DNA from 4 places in the Variovorax sp. efr-133-TYG-130 genome. Region 2 is predicted to be linked to each of the others. Evidence: predicted binding sites of a transcription regulator. Region 2 holds the regulator's gene; each other region holds the start of a gene.
The links. The regulator LexA, encoded in region 2, represses DNA repair genes until DNA is damaged. The targets are predictions, from matches to a motif close to ACTGTATNNNNATACAGT.
Positions count from the first base shown of each region.

Region 1: a site for LexA is predicted at 2,616-2,633, ahead of QRN67_RS27355 (PA0069 family radical SAM protein). Genes of this name have one in related genera too.
Region 3: a site for LexA is predicted at 2,656-2,673, ahead of QRN67_RS21880 (putative DNA modification/repair radical SAM protein). Genes of this name have one in related genera too.
Region 4: a site for LexA is predicted at 1,988-2,005, ahead of QRN67_RS00170 (DNA topoisomerase IV subunit B). Genes of this name have one in related genera too.

Region 1 is NZ_JARVTD010000033.1:26,594-30,786, reverse strand. It holds gene QRN67_RS27365 (aminotransferase class V-fold PLP-dependent enzyme) at 1-854, opposite strand, end outside; gene QRN67_RS27360 (Lrp/AsnC family transcriptional regulator) at 1,015-1,479, shown strand; gene QRN67_RS27355 (PA0069 family radical SAM protein) at 1,508-2,602, opposite strand; gene QRN67_RS27350 (GbsR/MarR family transcriptional regulator) at 2,713-3,291, shown strand; gene QRN67_RS27345 (thiol-disulfide oxidoreductase DCC family protein) at 3,354-3,776, shown strand; gene QRN67_RS27340 (SAM-dependent methyltransferase) at 3,805-4,193, shown strand, end outside.
Region 2 is NZ_JARVTD010000030.1:4,390-8,582, reverse strand. It holds gene QRN67_RS25290 (D-2-hydroxyacid dehydrogenase family protein) at 1-646, opposite strand, end outside; gene QRN67_RS25285 (hypothetical protein) at 738-1,100, opposite strand; gene lexA (transcriptional repressor LexA) at 1,230-1,913, opposite strand; gene QRN67_RS25275 (asparaginase) at 1,987-2,949, shown strand; gene adk (adenylate kinase) at 2,984-3,640, opposite strand; gene kdsB (3-deoxy-manno-octulosonate cytidylyltransferase) at 3,779-4,193, opposite strand, start outside.
Region 3 is NZ_JARVTD010000027.1:177,522-181,714, reverse strand. It holds gene QRN67_RS21885 (UdgX family uracil-DNA binding protein) at 1-1,354, opposite strand, end outside; gene QRN67_RS21880 (putative DNA modification/repair radical SAM protein) at 1,377-2,639, opposite strand; gene QRN67_RS21875 (Rieske (2Fe-2S) protein) at 2,768-3,142, shown strand; gene QRN67_RS21870 (YbhB/YbcL family Raf kinase inhibitor-like protein) at 3,166-3,759, shown strand; gene QRN67_RS21865 (sensor domain-containing diguanylate cyclase) at 3,849-4,193, shown strand, end outside.
Region 4 is NZ_JARVTD010000001.1:25,274-29,466, reverse strand. It holds gene QRN67_RS00170 (DNA topoisomerase IV subunit B) at 1-1,955, opposite strand, end outside; gene QRN67_RS00165 (MFS transporter) at 2,114-3,337, shown strand; gene QRN67_RS00160 (hypothetical protein) at 3,356-3,496, shown strand; gene QRN67_RS00155 (class I SAM-dependent methyltransferase) at 3,516-4,085, shown strand; gene dapA (4-hydroxy-tetrahydrodipicolinate synthase) at 4,164-4,193, shown strand, end outside.

The sequences.
Region 1 (4,193 bases), on a different contig from region 2:
CCGGGGAACGCATTCTTCAGCGCGGCGGCGATGCGGTCGCGGTACGCCTCCAGCGTGAGAGCGTCCCGGAAGGTGTGGCCGTCTTCCAGCGCTTCCAGCACGGTGCCGAGCGCGGCGATGCCGGACATGTTCTCGGTCCCCGAGCGCAATGCGCCCTCCTGGCCGCCGCCCGCCATCAGCGGCGTGAACGGCGCGCCGGCGCGCACGTACAGCAGGCCGATGCCCTTGGGGGCATAGAGCTTGTGCCCCGAGAACGGCGCGTAGTCGATGCGGAGGGCTTCGAGCCGGAGCTCGAGCTTGCCCAGCGCCTGCACGCTGTCCACCATCCACAGCGCCGGGCTCCCGTCGAGCGCCTGGGCGATGCCTTCCAGGTCGCTGACGACGCCGGTCTCGTTGTTGGCGGCCATGGTGCAGACCAGACCGGCACGTGCGGCATGCGCGCGCAGCCAATGCAGGTCATGGCGGCCGTCTCGGCCGACCGGGATGGGCAGCACGCGCAGGTTCAGGCCCAGCAGTTTGTTCCAGTGGCTGATCGCTTCCGGCACCGCCTTGTGCTCCGTCGCGCCGTACAGCACGCAGTCCACGTCCTCGCGGCCGCGCAGCGCGCTCAGCGCCGACAGCACCGCCGTCTGGATGCCTTCGGTGGCGCCACTGAGAAACAGCAGGTCGCCCGTGGGCGCACCGAGCAGCCGCCGCGCGCGGGAGCGCACCGAATCCATCAGCGCGCGCGCCTTCAGCCCGGTGCTGTGGACGCTGCTGGGGTTGCCGAAGTCGTCGGCCATGGCTGCGAGTGCCGCGGCCCGGGCGCGAGGCAGAACGGGCGTGGTGGCGTTGGCGTCGAGGTAGATGTCCATTCAGGTGATTCCGGGAGAAGAGATGCAGGCGTTTGCGGGCGTGGCGGGCGACCACGCCGCGCACCCGGAAGAGTCTGCCGCCCGGGGCGGAGCAGCAGCTTGCGTTTTATGCTGCCGATACCGATAAGATTGGAATCCCATGCTCAATCAAGGATATTTGATGAAACTGGATTCCATAGATATCAAGATTCTTGATCTCCTGCAGCAAGACGCCGAGCTGCAGGTTGCGCAGATCGCCGAGCAGGTGGGCCTGTCCGCCACGCCATGCTGGAGGCGCATCCAGCGGCTCAAGGAGGCGGGCGTCATCACGCGCTCGGTGGCCCTGCTCGACCCGCGCAAGGTCAACGTGGCGGTGACGGTCTTCGTGTCGGTGCGGACCAGCACGCACTCGCAGGAGTGGTTCGACCGCTTCACGGCCACGGTCCATGCCATTCCGGAAGTGGTCGAGTTCTATCGGATGAGCGGCGACGTGGACTACCTGCTGCGCGTGGTGGTGCCGGACATCGCCGCCTACGACGCCGTCTACAAGCGACTGATCTCGGGCACGAACCTGCACGACGTCAGCTCCAGCTTCGCCATGCAGGAACTGAAGCAGACCACGGCGCTGCCGCTGGGCTACGTGTAGAAGATTCGCGAAGCGGCCACGCCGCCGTTCAGAACAGGCTGCCCTGCCCCGCTGCGCCAGGCGGCCTGAACGCCGTGATGTCCAGCGGAATGCGCTCGCGGTTGTAGCCCAGTCGGTTGGTCGCCTTCTCGAAGCGCTGGTGGATCAGGTCGGCCCACAGGCCCGAGCCCTTCATGCGCGTGGCGAAGTCGGCGTCGTAGTCCTTGCCGCCGCGCATCTCGTGGATGCGCGCCATGATGCGATCGGCGCGCTGCGGATAGTGCAGCGCCAGCCATTCCTTGAAGAGCGGCGCCACCTCCCACGGCAGCCTCACCACCGTGTAGAAGGCGCTGCGCGCGCCGGCTTCCCATGCGGCCTCGAGCACCTGTTCCATGTCTTCGGTCACGAAGGGAATCTGCGGCGCCACGCTCACGCCGACCGGCACGCCCGCCTCGGTCAGCGTGCGGATGGTGCGCAGCCGGCGGTGCGGCGCCGCGGCGCGCGGCTCCAGCTTGCGGGCGAGTTCGCCGTCGAGCGTGGTCACGGTCACGTACACGGCCGCAAGACGGTCGGCCGCCATGGGCGCGATCACGTCGAGGTCGCGCTCGATGGCGCTCGACTTGGTGACCAGCGCGAACGGATGCCGCGCTTCCTGCAGCAGTTCGATGACCGAGCGGGTGAGCCTCAAGTCGCGCTCGATGGGCTGGTAGCAGTCGGTGGCGGTGCCGATGGCGATGTAGCTGGGCCGGTAGCTCTTGCGCCCGAGTTCCGTACGCAGCATGTCGGCGATGTTTCGCTTGGCGATCAGCTTGGTCTCGAAGTCGAGGCCGGGCGACAGGTTGAGGTAGCTGTGTGTGGGCCGGGCGAAGCAATAGATGCATCCGTGCTCGCAGCCGCGGTAGGGGTTGAGCGAGCGGTCGAAGTAGATGTCGGGCGAGTCGTTCTCGTTGAGCGCCGACTTGACGTCTTCGAAGCGCACCTCGGTGGCGATGGGCTGCAGCTCCTGCGCCTCGGCCACGCCGTCTTCGAGCGTGCCCCAGCCGTCGTCGAAGGCATTGCGCTCGTCCTTGGAGAAACGATGCGCGAGCTGCGTGGCCGCGCCGCGGCCCTTGATGGCGTGGATGGGGATGTGGGCTGCGGGCATGGCGAATCTCGTTACTGTGTATTTGTACAGTATTTCACCGTTTCCTTGCGACTGCCCGCTTTTTACATTTCTCTCTTGACAGAAATTTCGCAAATCCTAAACTCCAAGCCATGGAACTCACAGAAATTCAACGCAAGTTCGTCCTCCACTGGGGCGAAATGGGGTCCATGTGGGGCGTCAACCGCACCGTCTCGCAAATCCACGCGCTGCTCTTCGCCCACGGCAAGCCGATGCATGCCGAGGAGTTGTCCGAAACCCTGGGCGTCGCGCGCTCCAACGTCAGCAACAGCCTGAAGGAACTGCAGGCCTGGAACCTCGTGCGCGTCACCCACACGCTGGGCGACCGGCGCGACTATTTCGAGACCAGCGTCGACGTGTGGGAGCTGTTCCGCACCGTGGTGCGCGAGCGCAAGGAACGCGAGTTCGACCCGACCATCCGCGTGCTGCGCGAACTGGTCTCGAGCCCCGATTTCCAGAAGGAACCGCCCGATGCGCAGGACCGCATCCGCTCCACCATGGACCTCATGAACAAGCTCGCCACCTGGGCCGACGAAATGCTGCGGCTGTCGCCGGGCACGCTCGACAAGGTGCTGACGCTGGGCGCCAACGTGCAGAAGTTCGTGCGCGGCGACAAGGGCGGCAAGGACGAAGACTCCGACGCACACCACGCCAGCCTGCCGATGATCTGAACCTTCTCTTTTTTTGCCCTTCAATTTCTGTTTTGACAGAAATATCGAGAACAAAGGATGCCATGAGCCGCGACGCCCTCCCCGCCTATCCGCTGACCCTGTACTTCGACGCCAGCTGCGCCATCTGCTCGGCCCAAATGGGCAACCTGGGGGCGCGCGACACCGCGGGCCGGCTGCGCTTCGTCGATTGCTCGCCGGCATCGTTCAGCGACGGGCCGGCGCCGCGCGACGCGCTCATGGCCGGGATCCACGCGGTGGACGCCACGGGCCGGGTGCTGGTCGGCGTGGCGGCCATCCGCGCGAGCCGCGCGGCGGTGGGCCTGCCCAGCGGCGGCGGCCTGCTCGACCTGCCGCTGGTCGCGCCGCTGGCCGACCGCGCCTATGCCCTGCTGGCGCGCAACCGCTACCGCATTCCGCGCTGGCTGGCGACACGGCTGGCGGGACGCGTCGCGCCTACCTGCAACGACGGCAACTGCCGCCTCTGAAGAAAAAACACCACCCGAGGGAACAGCCATGCCCACAGTTTTCCAGCCCGACTTGCGCCTGCCGCTCGAAGCGCCCGCACAGGCACCTGCCGGCACCTCCATCACTGCTGAAGACACCCAGGTCTACTTCACCGAAGTCGCGTTCGACTACAGCGCCTGGAGCCCCAGCTACAACATGCACTTCGGCTTCTGGCGCGCCGGGCTGAACCCGTTTCGGCGCGAAGGCATGCTGGTCGAGATGAACCGCGTGGTCGGCCGCGCGCTGCGGCTTGCCGATGCGCAACCCGGCGCCGCGCCCCGCCGCTGCGTGATCGACATGGGCTGCGGCGCCGGCGCCACCGCGCGCACGCTGGTGGGCGACAACCCGTCGCTTTACGCAGTGACCGTGACCAACGTGGCCGTGCAGAACAGCATCGC
Region 2 (4,193 bases):
GGACCGACAGCACGTCGGCGGCTGCGAAGAACTCCTGGCGGTTCTGCGCCACCTGGAAGCCGTCGGAGCGGGCCTTGGCGCAGCTGGCTTCACGCCCCCAGATCACGACCTGCATGCCGAAGGCCTGCCCGTAGCGCGCGACCAGCTGGCCGATGCGGCCGTAGCCCCAGATGCAGAGCGTCTTGCCCTTGAGCACCGAGCCCAGCCCGAAGTTGGGCGGCATCGAGGCCGACTTGAGGCCCGATTGCTGCCACGCCCCGTGCTTGAGGTTGCTGATGTATTGCGGCAGCCGGCGCATGGCGGCCATGATGAGCGCCCAGGTGAGCTCGGCAGGTGCCTGGGGGGAGCCGGAGCCTTCCGCCACGGCGATACCGCGCTCGGTGCAGGCCGCCACGTCGATGTGGCCCGCGACGCGACCCGTTTGCGAAATGAGCTTGAGCTTGGGCAGCTTCTCGATGAGCTGCCGGGAGATCTGTGTGCGCTCGCGAATCAGCACGATCACGTCGGCGTCCTTGAGGCGAACCGAGAGTTGCCCGATGCCCTTGACCGTGTTGGTGTAGACCTTGGCTGCGTACGCGTCCAGCTTGGCGGCGCAGCGCAATTTGCGCACGGCGTCCTGATAGTCGTCGAGGATCACAATATTCATGGCGTGCCATTGTGCCTCGCAGCATTGGGATGTCGCACCCCCGAACGTTTGGATACCCACTGCCGACGGGCTCTCCCAGGGGGGCCGCGCCTCAGTGCAGGCGTGTGGAGCGGGGCGCGGTGACCATGGCTTCGGCCGCTTCGAGGGCCGCCAGACGGTCGAGCTCCGCGCACACGTCGTCCATGCGGCCGGAGATCACGACACGGTTGCTGCGCTGCTGGCCCTTTCCGTCGACCACACGCACCACGCGCAACGGGCGCGCCGGCGCGGTGGCTGCGGCCGCCGGTGGCGTCGCGCCGCAAGACGGACGCACCGCGACATAGCGCAGGCCGGCGGAACTCTCGCTGTGGTCGAGCGGGGTGTGGGGATGGGGGCGGCGTGCCGGAATCAAACGGTTGGCGAGCGATTGCAGCGGCATCCAGAAATCAGCGATGGCGAGGAGGGCGATTCCCATGTGAACTCCAAAAAAGTATGAGGTTGAACACAGGCAGGATTTCTTGAATCGGCCGCGACAGGGTGATGGCGACTTCGCGCCATACGCCCGCCACCTGTCGCGGCCGGGTGAGTGCTGCTGCCAGCAGGCCTACATCAGCATGGTGTTGCGGATGAGGCCCACGGCGAGGCCTTCGATCTCGAAGGGCTCGCCGGGCTGGACGATGATGGTCGGGTAGTCGGGGTTCTCGGCGTGCAGCTCGATGACCTGCTTGTTGCGCTTCAGGCGCTTGACGGTGACCTCGTCGCCCAGGCGCGCCACCACGATCTGGCCGTTGCGCGCTTCCTTGGTGGCCTGCACGGCGAGCAGGTCGCCGTCCATGATGCCGGCGTCGCGCATGGACATGCCGCGTACCTTGAGCAGGTAGTCGGGCTGGCGCTGGAACAGTGTGTTCTCGACGTAGTAGGTCTGGTCGACGTGCTCTTGCGCCAGGATGGGCGAGCCCGCGGCGACGCGGCCGATGAGCGGCAGCGCCAGTTGCGCCATGCCGGGCAGCGTGAGCGAGAACTGGCCGCCCTCGCGGTGACGCGTTTCGTTCAGCGAGCGCAGGGCGTCGCCCTTGAGGCGGATGCCTCGCGAGGTGCCGCTGACGAGTTCGATGACACCCTTGCGGGCCAATGCCTGCAGGTGCTCTTCGGCCGCGTTGGCCGACTTGAACCCGAGTTCATTGGCGATTTCGGCGCGCGTGGGTGGCGCGCCGGTTCGGGCGATGGCGCTCTGGATCAAGTCCAGGATCTGCTGCTGGCGGGCTGTAAGCTTCACGGCGAACTGCATATGTGGTTCCTTGCGGCACTGGCTAGATATCCAGTACCTGTATTTTTAACCAGTTTTAAAAAGTTGACAAGACATGCCTGATTTCCCCTCGCCTGAACTGCGCCGCGTGGTCGTGCTGGGCACCGGCGGCACCATTGCCGGCAAGGCCGCCAGCAGCGGCGACAACATCGGCTACACGGCCGGGCAGGTAGGCGTAGCGGACCTTCTGGGCGGGATCGAGGCGCCCCGGGGCGTGACGCTGGTGGCGGAGCAGGTCGCGCAACTGGACAGCAAGGACATGTCCCTCGAGACCTGGCAAAAGCTCGCGCAGCGCTGCGCGCACTGGCTGGCCGAGCCCGACGTGGCGGGCGTGGTGATCACGCACGGCACCGACACGCTGGAGGAGACGGCCTTCTTCCTGCATTCGGTACTGGCGTGCGTGAAGCCTGTGGTGCTGACCTGTGCCATGCGCCCGGCGAGCGCACTGTCGCCCGATGGTCCGCAGAACGTGCGCGATGCCATCGGCGTGGTTCTGGCAGCGGGTGCGAAGGGGGTGACCGTGGTGTGCGCCGGCGCGATGCACAGTGGCGCCGACGTCCAGAAAGTGCACACCTACAGGCTCGATGCCTTCGCATCAGGCGATGCAGGCGTGGTTGGCTATGTTGAAGAAGGTGAAGTGCGCCGCGTGAGGGCGTGGCCCGAGGGCGGGGCGCTGCCGGCTTCGAAGATCTTCGAGGCGGCCGCGGTCCATTGGCCTCGCGTGGAGATCGTCATGAGCCATGCCGGCGCGAGCGGTGCGGTCGTCGAGGCGCTGCTGCAGCCCGGCAACGCCGAACCGGTCCGTGGACTGGTGCTGGCCGCCACCGGCAACGGCACGCTGCATCAAGCGCTCGAAGCGGCTGCGCTGAAGGCGCAGGAGGCGGGCGTGGCGGTGGTTCGCGCGACGCGCTGCATGAACGGCCGCATCCTGCCGAAAGCCGATGACCGCCTGCGGGAAGCGGGCACGCTCACGCCGGTGAAGGCGCGCATCGCGCTGATGCTCGAGTTGCTCGGGTGAGGTGGTGGCCGCCCTGACGGAGGGCGGCCGGCAATCAGCTGCTCAGCGCTGCGAGTGCGCGCTGGGTGATTTCATCGACCGTGCCCACGCCCTTGATGGCGCGGTACTTCGGCGCGGCGGCCGGGTCGGTCTTGGCCCAGGCCGAGTAGTAGTCGACCAGCGGACGCGTCTGCTGGCTGTACACGTCGAGCCGCTTGCGCACGGTTTCTTCCTTGTCGTCCTCGCGCTGGATCAGGTCTTCGCCGGTGACGTCGTCCTTGCCTTCCACCTTCGGCGGGTTGAACTTGACGTGGTAGGTGCGGCCCGAAGCCGGGTGCGAGCGGCGGCCGCTCATGCGCTCGATGATGTCGCCGAAGGGCACGTCGATCTCGAGCACGTAGTCGAGCTTGACGCCCGCCGCCTTCATGGCGTCGGCTTGCGGAATGGTGCGGGGGAAGCCGTCGAACAGGAAGCCGCTGGCGCAATCGGCCTGGGCGATGCGTTCCTTCACGAGATTGATGATCAGGTCGTCGCTGACCAGTGCACCCGCATCCATGACGGCCTTGGCCTGCAGCCCGAGCGGCGTGCCGGCCTTGACGGCGGCGCGCAGCATGTCGCCGGTCGAGATTTGGGGGATGCTGTACTTCTGGCAAATGAAGGCCGCTTGCGTGCCTTTGCCCGCCCCGGGCGCGCCCAGCAAAATTAGTCTCATGGTGTCCTCGGACGGTTCTTAGATTTTGTGTCGCGCCAGGCGTCGGCTTCAGGGGCTTTGGGCAGGGCGGAGTTGCTTCGAGGATAGCACGCGTGCTCCCCGGGATTTGTCGCTGCCCCGACAGGCACGTCGAGCCCCTCAGGCCGTCGGGCCGGCGGCGAAGACCGCGCGCACGCGCGCCAGGTCTTCGTGCGTGTCGATGCCCGGGCCGGGCGCCACGTGGCTCACGTGGACGGCGATGCGGTGTCCGTGCCACAGCGCCCGCAACTGCTCGAGCGCCTCGGTCGCCTCGACGGGCGAAGGCGGCAGCGACGGAAACTTGCGCACGAAGCCTGCGCGGTAGCCGTAGATGCCGATGTGGCGCAGGGGGGCTGGCGTGGGCAGCACCGTGGGCGCGGCGCCGTTGGCGGAGCCGTCGCGCCACCAGGGGATGGGCGCACGGCTGAAGTACATGGCGTTGCCCTGTGCATCGAGCACGGCCTTCACCACGTTCGGATTCATGAAGTCGGCCGGCGAATCGATCTCGTGGGCCGCGGTGCTCATCGCGGCCTCC
Region 3 (4,193 bases), on a different contig from region 2:
TGACGAACACGGGCCGGCCATCGGCGCGCTCGTGCAGCCACGCGCCGCGCTCGGCCTGCACCGCCACCGGCCGGCCGAGCAGGGCGCGCGCGGCGGTCGCGCCCAGCGCCACGAGCGCCTGCGGACGCACCAGCGCGATTTCGCTGTCGAGCCAGTGCGCGCAGGCTTCGGCCTCCCGCTGGCCCGCCGTCTTGTGGATGCGGCGCTTGCCGCGCAGCTCGTACTTGAAATGCTTCACGGCATTGGCCAGGTACACCGTGTCGCGCGGCCGGCCCAGTTGCGCCATCGCGCGGTCGAGCAGCTGGCCGGCAGGCCCGACGAAGGGCCGCCCGGCCAGGTCTTCCTGGTCTCCGGGCTGCTCGCCGACCAGCATGCGCTGCGCGCCCACGGGCCCTTCGCCGCACACGGCCTGCGTGGCGAGCGCGCCGATGGGACAGTCGCGGCATGCATGCGTGGCCGCGCGCAGTTCGTCGAGGCTGGCGGGCGCCGCGCGGTCGGCCGGCAGCGGGTGCAGCGGCACCGGGGCGCGGATGCGGCGCGCGGGCGTGGCCGGCGCATCGATCATCGACTGGCTGCGCGCCTGCGCCGCTTCTGCCAGCGGCTGGATCAGCGCGGCCTCGGGCAGGTTGTGCCAGTAGCGGGCCGGCATCTCGCGGCGCATCATCGCGAGCTTCAGGCGCGCGGGGTTGAAGATGTTCTCGTAATAGACCAGCCAGAGCTGCTCGCCGGCATCGGGCGGCGGCTTCTCGCGCCGGTCGGCGCCTTCGCGGAAAGTGAGCGCCTGCCCGTCCCACGCCACGCAGCGCTCGGGCGTGAGGATGGCCCAGTTCATCTGCGCGAAGCGGCGCGCGAAGAAGGGCGCGTTGGCTTCCACGATGCGGTGGTCGGGCTCGAACCATGCCACGTGGCGCTCGCCCTGCTCGCCTTCCACGCGCGTGAAGCGCACGAAGGCGCGCATCTTGTGGATGTCGCGGTGCACGGCCTTGGCCATCTGCCGGGCCTGCAGCATGTCGGGGTCGAGCGGGTCGTGGCGCAGGGCCGGTTCGTGCACCAGGCGCCAGAGCAGCCGGTACAGGAGCGCCAGGCGGCCCGCGTCGCGATGCAGGATCACGTCGGCGCACAGCGCGATGAACGACGCGGGCACCGGCTGGCGCGCGGCGCCGGCGGGCGGCGGCGATGGCGCAGGTTCGAACAGGCCGCCGGCGGGCGCATCCGCGAACAGGTCGGAACCGCCTTCGCCCTGCGTGCCGTCGCTCCATTCGACGTGGTCCGGCGGCACGCCATTCGCCAGCAACCGGCGCGCCTCGCGGCGGAAGGCGTCGAGGTCGACCGGATTCCCTAGCCGTACGCGCATGGCGGCTTGCTCCCGGCCCAGCTCAGAACAGCGCCGCCTGCGCCGCCTGCGCCGGCTGCACTGCGGGAACTGCGGCGGCCATGGCGCCCGCCGCCGGCCGGTGCCCGTCGGCCACCACGAACGGCAGCACCTTGCGCGAGGGCACGTGCAGCCGGCGCAGATCGTCGGCGCGCACCCGGCGCACGCGGCGCGCCTGCAGCAGGCGCTCGACCGCCTTCACGCCCAGGCCCGGCACGCGCAGCAGCATCTCGCGCGGGGCGTGGTTCAGGTCGACGGGGAAACGCTCGGCGTGCGCCAGCGCCCAGGCCAGCTTGGGGTCGACGTCCAGCCGCAGCAGGCCGTCGGGCGCGGCCACGATCTCCTGGTGCTCGAAGCCGTAGAAGCGCATGAGCCAGTCGGCCTGGTAGAGCCGGTGCTCGCGCATCAGCGGCGGCGCCACCAGCGGCAGCGCGCGGGCGGCATCGGGAATGGGGCTGAAGGCCGAGTAGTACACGCGCTTGAGCTTGTAGGCGCCGTACAGCGTGGCGCTCGACGCGAGGATGTGGCGGTCGTCGGTGGCGTCGGCGCCCACGATCATCTGCGTGCTCTGGCCGGCGGGCGCGAACGGCGGCGGCTTGGCGGCGGCGGGGGCCGCGCCGGGCAGCGCGCGGATCGGCACCACGCGGCGCGCCTCCTCGCGCGTGTCGTCGATGCGCAGGCGCAGCCGCGCCATGGAGCGGCGGATGGCGCTTTCGTTCTTCTCGGGCGCCAGCGCCTGCAGGCCCTCGGTGGTGGGCATCTCGACGTTGATGCTGAGCCGGTCGGCATAGCGGCCGGCGCGCGCCAGCAGCTCGTCGCTGGCGTCGGGGATGGTCTTCAGGTGGATGTAGCCGCGGAAGTCGTGCTCCTCGCGCAGCACGCGCGCCACCTCGACCACCTGCTCCATGGTGTGGTCGGGCGACTTGATGATGCCGCTCGACAGGAACAGGCCCTCGATGCAGTTGCGCCGGTAGAAGTCGAGCGTGAGCTGCACCACCTCTTCGACGCGGAAGCGCGCGCGCGGCACGTTGCTCGACGCGCGGTTCACGCAATACAGGCAGTCGTACTGGCAGTGGTTGGTGAGCAGCACCTTCAGCAGCGAGATGCAGCGGCCGTCGGGCGCGTAGCTGTGGCATATGCCCGCGCCCTCGGTGGAGCCGATGCCGCGGCCGCCCACCGAGTCGCGCGGCTGCGAGCCGCTGGATGCGCAGGAGGCGTCGTACTTGGCGGCGTCGGCCAGGATGGCGAGTTTGCGATGGATGTCCACGGGAGACCTCTTGGTTACTGTATGAATATACAGTCATCGGCCGTTCCAAAGGCTGCGATTTGTAAGCGGGCCGGCTGCACCGGCGCGTCGTTGCGCCGCCCTCCAACCTTGGCTACCCTCGCTGCCAGATGACCGACGACCTGACAGCACCCGCCTCCGCCCCCGCGCCCTCCCCCGCTCCCACGCCAATTTCCACCGCGCTTGCCGCCGATCGCATCGCGGTCATGTTCACCGCACTGGACGGCACCCCCGCCTTCGCCGTGCGCTGGCAAGACGGCGTGTACGCCTACATCAACCAGTGCCCCCACGCGGGCGGGCCGCTCGACTTCGAAGGGCAGATCATCGAAAGCTCGGGCCGCTTCCTGATGTGCGCGCGGCACGGCGCGATCTTCGAGCCCGACACCGGCAGGTGCGTGGGCGGCCCGTGCAAGGGCGCCAGCCTCGTGCCGGTGGCGGTTCACGAGCGGCCCGACGGCAGCATCTGGCAGGGCCAGGCCGAATGAACACAACCTTCAAGGAGAACCCTATGCGCAAGAACACCCGGCCTCACCCCCTCGCCCTGTCGGTCGCGGCGCTGGCCCTCGCCGGCGTGCTGGCGGGCTGCACCGGCATGGCGGCCGGCACCGGCGGCAAGGCTTCCACGGGCATGAGAGTGGCGTCCGCAGCCTTCGCCGACAACGGCGTGATCCCGGCCGAGCATGCCGGCGCGGGCGAGTGCGGCGGCAGGAACATTTCTCCGCCGGTGGCCTGGAGCAACCTGCCGGCCAAGACCCGGTCGGTCGCCGTGCTGGTGTTCGACCCCGACGGCGCGGCCGGCCTCGGCGTGTCGCACTGGGTGGCCTACAACATCGCGGCCGAGCGCGGCGAGCTCAAGGCGGGCGAAGGCCAGGCGGGCTCCAACTTCAACTTCACCATGGGCCCGAACGTGGCCGGTGCGCCGGCCTATCGCGGCATGTGCCCGCCGGTGGGCGACCGGCCGCACCATTACGTGCTGACCGTGGTCGCCACCGACCTGGCGCCCGGCAGCCTGCCGGCCGGTCTCGGGCGCGACGCGCTGCTGGCCGCGCTCAAGGGCCATGCGCTGGGCGGACAGAGCGTGGTGGGCCTCTACAGCCGCTAAAGCCCTCGGGCTGCCGGGTAATAATCAGGCTCCCGATCTGCCGGCGGCCCGTCAGCCATGGCTGCAGCCGCTTTTCCGAAAGCCCATCGATGGCCCTGACCGCCGCCGCGTCCGACGTTGCCCCGTCATCCGAACTCGACGCCATGTTCGACCTGGCGCCCGTCTCCCTCTGGATCGAAGACTACAGCGGCCTCAAGCGCAAGCTCGACGGCTGGCGCGCCGAAGGCGTCACCGACCTGGTGGCGTACCTGTCGGAAAACCCGGGCCGCGTGAGCGAATGCATGGCGCTGCTGAAGGTGCTGCGGGTCAACCAGCACACCCTGAAACTCTTTGCCGCCGACAGCCAGCAGACCCTGCTCGATTCTCTGGACCGCGTGTTCCGCGGCGACATGTCGGCCACCGTGGTGCACGAGCTCGACCAGCTATGGCGCGGC
Region 4 (4,193 bases), on a different contig from region 2:
TCGCGCCGCGCCGCCGCTTCGCCCTTGCCCATCAGCTTGGTGATCTCGCCCTGGGTGGACGTGAAGTCGAAACGGCCCAATTGGACCTGCATCAGGCGGCGGGTATCTGGATTGAGCGTGGTTTCCCACAATTGTTCCGCGCTCATTTCACCCAGGCCCTTGAAGCGGCTGATGCTCCAGGCGCCTTCGCGCACGCCGTCCTTGCGCAGTTTGTCGAGGGTGGCGGTCAGCTCGCCCTCGTCCAGCGCGTAGACCTTGGAGGCCGGCTTCTTGCCGCGCGCGGGGGCATCCACCCGGAACAATGGCGGCTTTGCGACATACACGTGGCCGGCTTCGATGAGCTTGGGGAAGTGGCGGAAGAACAGCGTGAGCAGCAGCACCTGGATGTGCGAGCCGTCCACGTCGGCATCGCTCAGGATGCAGATCTTTCCGTAGCGCAGGCCGCTCATGTCGGGCGTGTCGTTGGGGCCGTGGGGGTCGACGCCAACGGCCACCGAGATGTCGTGGATTTCGGTGTTGGCGAAGAGGCGGTCGCGCTCCACTTCCCAGGTGTTGAGCACCTTGCCGCGCAGCGGCAGGATGGCCTGGCTTTCCTTGTCGCGGCCCATCTTGGCGCTGCCGCCGGCGGAGTCGCCCTCGACCAGGAAGACCTCGTTGTGGCTGATGTCCTTGCTCTCGCAGTCGGTCAGCTTGCCGGGCAGCACGGCCACGCCGGAGCCCTTGCGCTTCTCGACCTTCTGGCCGGCGCGCTGGCGCGTCTGCGCGGCCTTGATGGCCAGCTCGGCCAGCTTCTTGCCGTAGTCGACGTGCTGGTTGAGCCACAGTTCGAGCGCGGGCCGCACGAAGCTCGACACCAGGCGCACCGCGTCGCGCGAGTTCAGTCGCTCCTTGATCTGGCCCTGGAACTGCGGGTCGAGCACCTTGGCGCTGAGCACGTAGGAAGCACGCGCGAACACGTCTTCTGGCAGCAGCTTCACGCCCTTGGGCAGCAGCGAGTGCAGCTCGATGAAGCCCTTCACAGCGGTGAACAGGCCGTCGCGCAGGCCGCTTTCATGCGTGCCGCCAGCGCTGGTGGGAATCAGGTTGACGTAGCTCTCGCGCACCGGCTGGCCGTCTTCGGTGAAGGCCACGCACCAGTCGGCGCCCTCGCCTTCGGCGAAGTTGTCGGCGTTCTTGTCGGCATGGCCGCCGCCTTCGAACAGCGGAATGACGGGGTCGCCGTTGAGCGTCTGCATCAGGTAGTCGCTCAGGCCGCCCTTGTAGAGCCACTGCTGGCTTTCCTTGGTCTTTTCGTTCGTGAGCGTGACGCTCACGCCGGGCATCAGCACGGCCTTGCTGCGCAGCAGGTGCGTGAGTTCGCCCATGGGCAGCGCGGAGGTCTCGAAGTACTTGGCGTCGGGCCAGGCGCGCACCGTGGTGCCCTGCTTGCGCTCACCGGCCTCGAGCCTGCGCACCTCGAGTTGCTCGATCACGTCGCCGCCGCTGAAGGCCAGCTTCGCCACCGAGCCCTCGCGGTGGGTCGACACCTCGAGCCGCTTCGACAGCGCGTTGGTCACCGACACGCCCACGCCGTGCAGGCCGCCCGAGAAGCTGTAGGCGCCGCCCGAGCCCTTGTCGAACTTGCCGCCGGCATGCAGCCGGGTGTAGACCAGCTCGACCACGGGCGCTTTTTCCTCGGGGTGCAGGCCGAAGGGAATGCCGCGGCCGTCGTCCTCGATGCTCACCGAGCCGTCGGCATGCAGCGTGACCTTGATCTTCTTGCCGTAGCCCGCGAGCGCCTCGTCGGCGGCGTTGTCGATCACTTCCTGAATGATGTGCAGCGGGTTGTCGGTGCGGGTGTACATGCCCGGGCGCTGCTTGACGGGCTCCAGGCCCTTGAGCACGCGGATGGAGCCTTCCGAGTAGCCGGAGGACGCGGACGAAGAATTGGGGGGAGTCTTGGGGGGAGTCGCCATGGGGGCGGATTGTAGTCAGTCGCCGCCAAACAACTGGATACCCATACAGGAGGCGCTTTGATGCCCGGCGCGCATTGAAACTGCGCCGATAAATCATCAATGGCTTTGGCCGCCGGGCCGCCTGCCGAAGCAGCCATGTCGCTACATTCGACGCCATCATGCAAACGCCAGCCCGCACTCTTTCGATCAAGCAAGTCCTCTTCTGCGGGGCGATGATCGTCACGCTCTCCATGGGCATCCGCCACGGCTTCGGCCTGTGGCTGCAGCCCATCACGCAGGCGCAGGACTGGAGCCGACAGACCTTCTCGTTCGCGCTTGCCGTGCAGAACCTGTCGTGGGGCATCTTCGGCGTGTTCGCGGGCATGCTGGCCGACCGCTTCGGCGCGTTCCGGGTGCTGATCGGCGGCTCGGTGTTCTATGCACTGGGGCTGTTCGGCATGGCGCATTCGCCGACGCCGCTGCTGTTCACGCTGAGCGCCGGCGTGCTGATCGGCGCCGCGCAGGCGGGCTCGACCTACGCGGTGATCTACGGCGTGATCGGCCGGCAGATCCCGGCCGAGCGGCGCTCCTGGGCCATGGGCGTGGCGGCGGCAGCCGGCTCGTTCGGGCAGTTCCTGATGGCGCCCGTCGAAGGCTGGCTGATCGGCCACCTGGGCTGGCAGACGGCGCTGGCCGTGGTGGCGGTGCTGGTTCTGGTCATCGTCCCCCTGGCCTTCGGCCTGCGCGAGCCCAGGACCGAAGCCCTGGCCGGCCACCGCGACCAGTCGGTGCTGCAGGCCGTGGGCGAAGCCTTCCGCTACCCCAGCTTCGGGCTGCTGATGGCGGGGTATTTCGTCTGCGGCTTCCAGCTGGCGTTCATCGGCATCCACATGCCGACCTACCTGCGCGACAAGAGCCTGCCGGCCGACGTGGCCGGCTATGCGCTGGCGCTGATCGGGCTGTTCAACGTGTTCGGCACCTACACGGTCGGGCTGCTGGGTCAGACGCTGGCCAAGCGCAAGATCCTGGCGGCGATCTATTTCGCGCGGGCGGTGTCGATCGCGCTGTTCCTGCTGGCGCCCATTTCGCCGATGAGCGTGTATGTGTTTTCGGCGGCCATGGGCTTCCTGTGGCTTTCCACCGTGCCCGCGACCAACGCCATCGTGGCGGGCATCTTCGGGGTGGCGCACCTGTCGATGCTCAGCGGCTTCGTGTTCCTGAGCCACCAGGTCGGCTCTTTCCTGGGCGTATGGCTGGGCGGCTACCTGTACGACACCACGGGCAGCTACGACATCGTCTGGTACATCGCCATTGCGCTGGGCGTGTTCGCGGCGCTGATCAACCTGCCGGTGAAGGAAAGCGCCATCGCCCGGGCGCCCCGGCCGTTGGGCGCGGCGGGCTGATTGCGTATAAAGAGCGCCATGACACCACGGATGCGCCACCACATCGTGCACGCCGGCTGGCTCGCCGCCGCGCTGGCGGTGCTGGGCGGCGTGTTCGCCATGTACGTGCATCCGGAGTTCCTGGTGACGCTGGTGGACCAGATCTGGTCCTGCTTCTGACCCCATTTCTTGATCCGCCATGAAAGATGCAGCCACCGCACACGGCTCGGGCGCGCCTTCCGAATGGATCGTCCGCTGGTCGCACCTGCTCGCGCCCCGCGCCAGCGTGCTCGACGTGGCCTGCGGATCCGGGCGGCACATGCGCTGGTTCGCCGGGCGCGGCCACGCCGTGACGGGCGTCGACCGCTCGCCCGAAGCCGTGGCGGCGGCCGGCGCCTTCGGCGGCGTTGTCGAGGCCGACATCGAATCGGGCCCGTGGCCGTTCGCCGGCCAGGCCTTCGGCGGCGTGGTCGTCACGCACTACCTCTGGCGGCCGCGCATGGCCGACATCGTGGCCGCCGTGGCGCCTGGCGGCGTGCTGCTCTACGAGACCTTCGCGGCGGGCAACGAGACCGTGGGCAAGCCCTCGCGGCCCGACTTCCTGCTGCAGCCGGGCGAGCTGCTCGCCGCCTGCACCGGCCTGCGCGTGGTGGCCTACGAAGACGGTTTCGAGCCCGAGCCGGCCCGCTTCGTCCAGCGCATCGCCGCCGTGCGGGAGGCCGGAAACGCCCCCGGCCAGCCGCCCCGCCACGCCCTTAAGGGAAACTGAGGGGGCCGGGGGGCGTGTTTCCGGCGGCGCCGGAGTAAGTAGAATCGGCGCTTTCGTCCACCGACAAAGAGATTCCCCTTGGAGCAACTGACAGGCAGCATCGTCGCG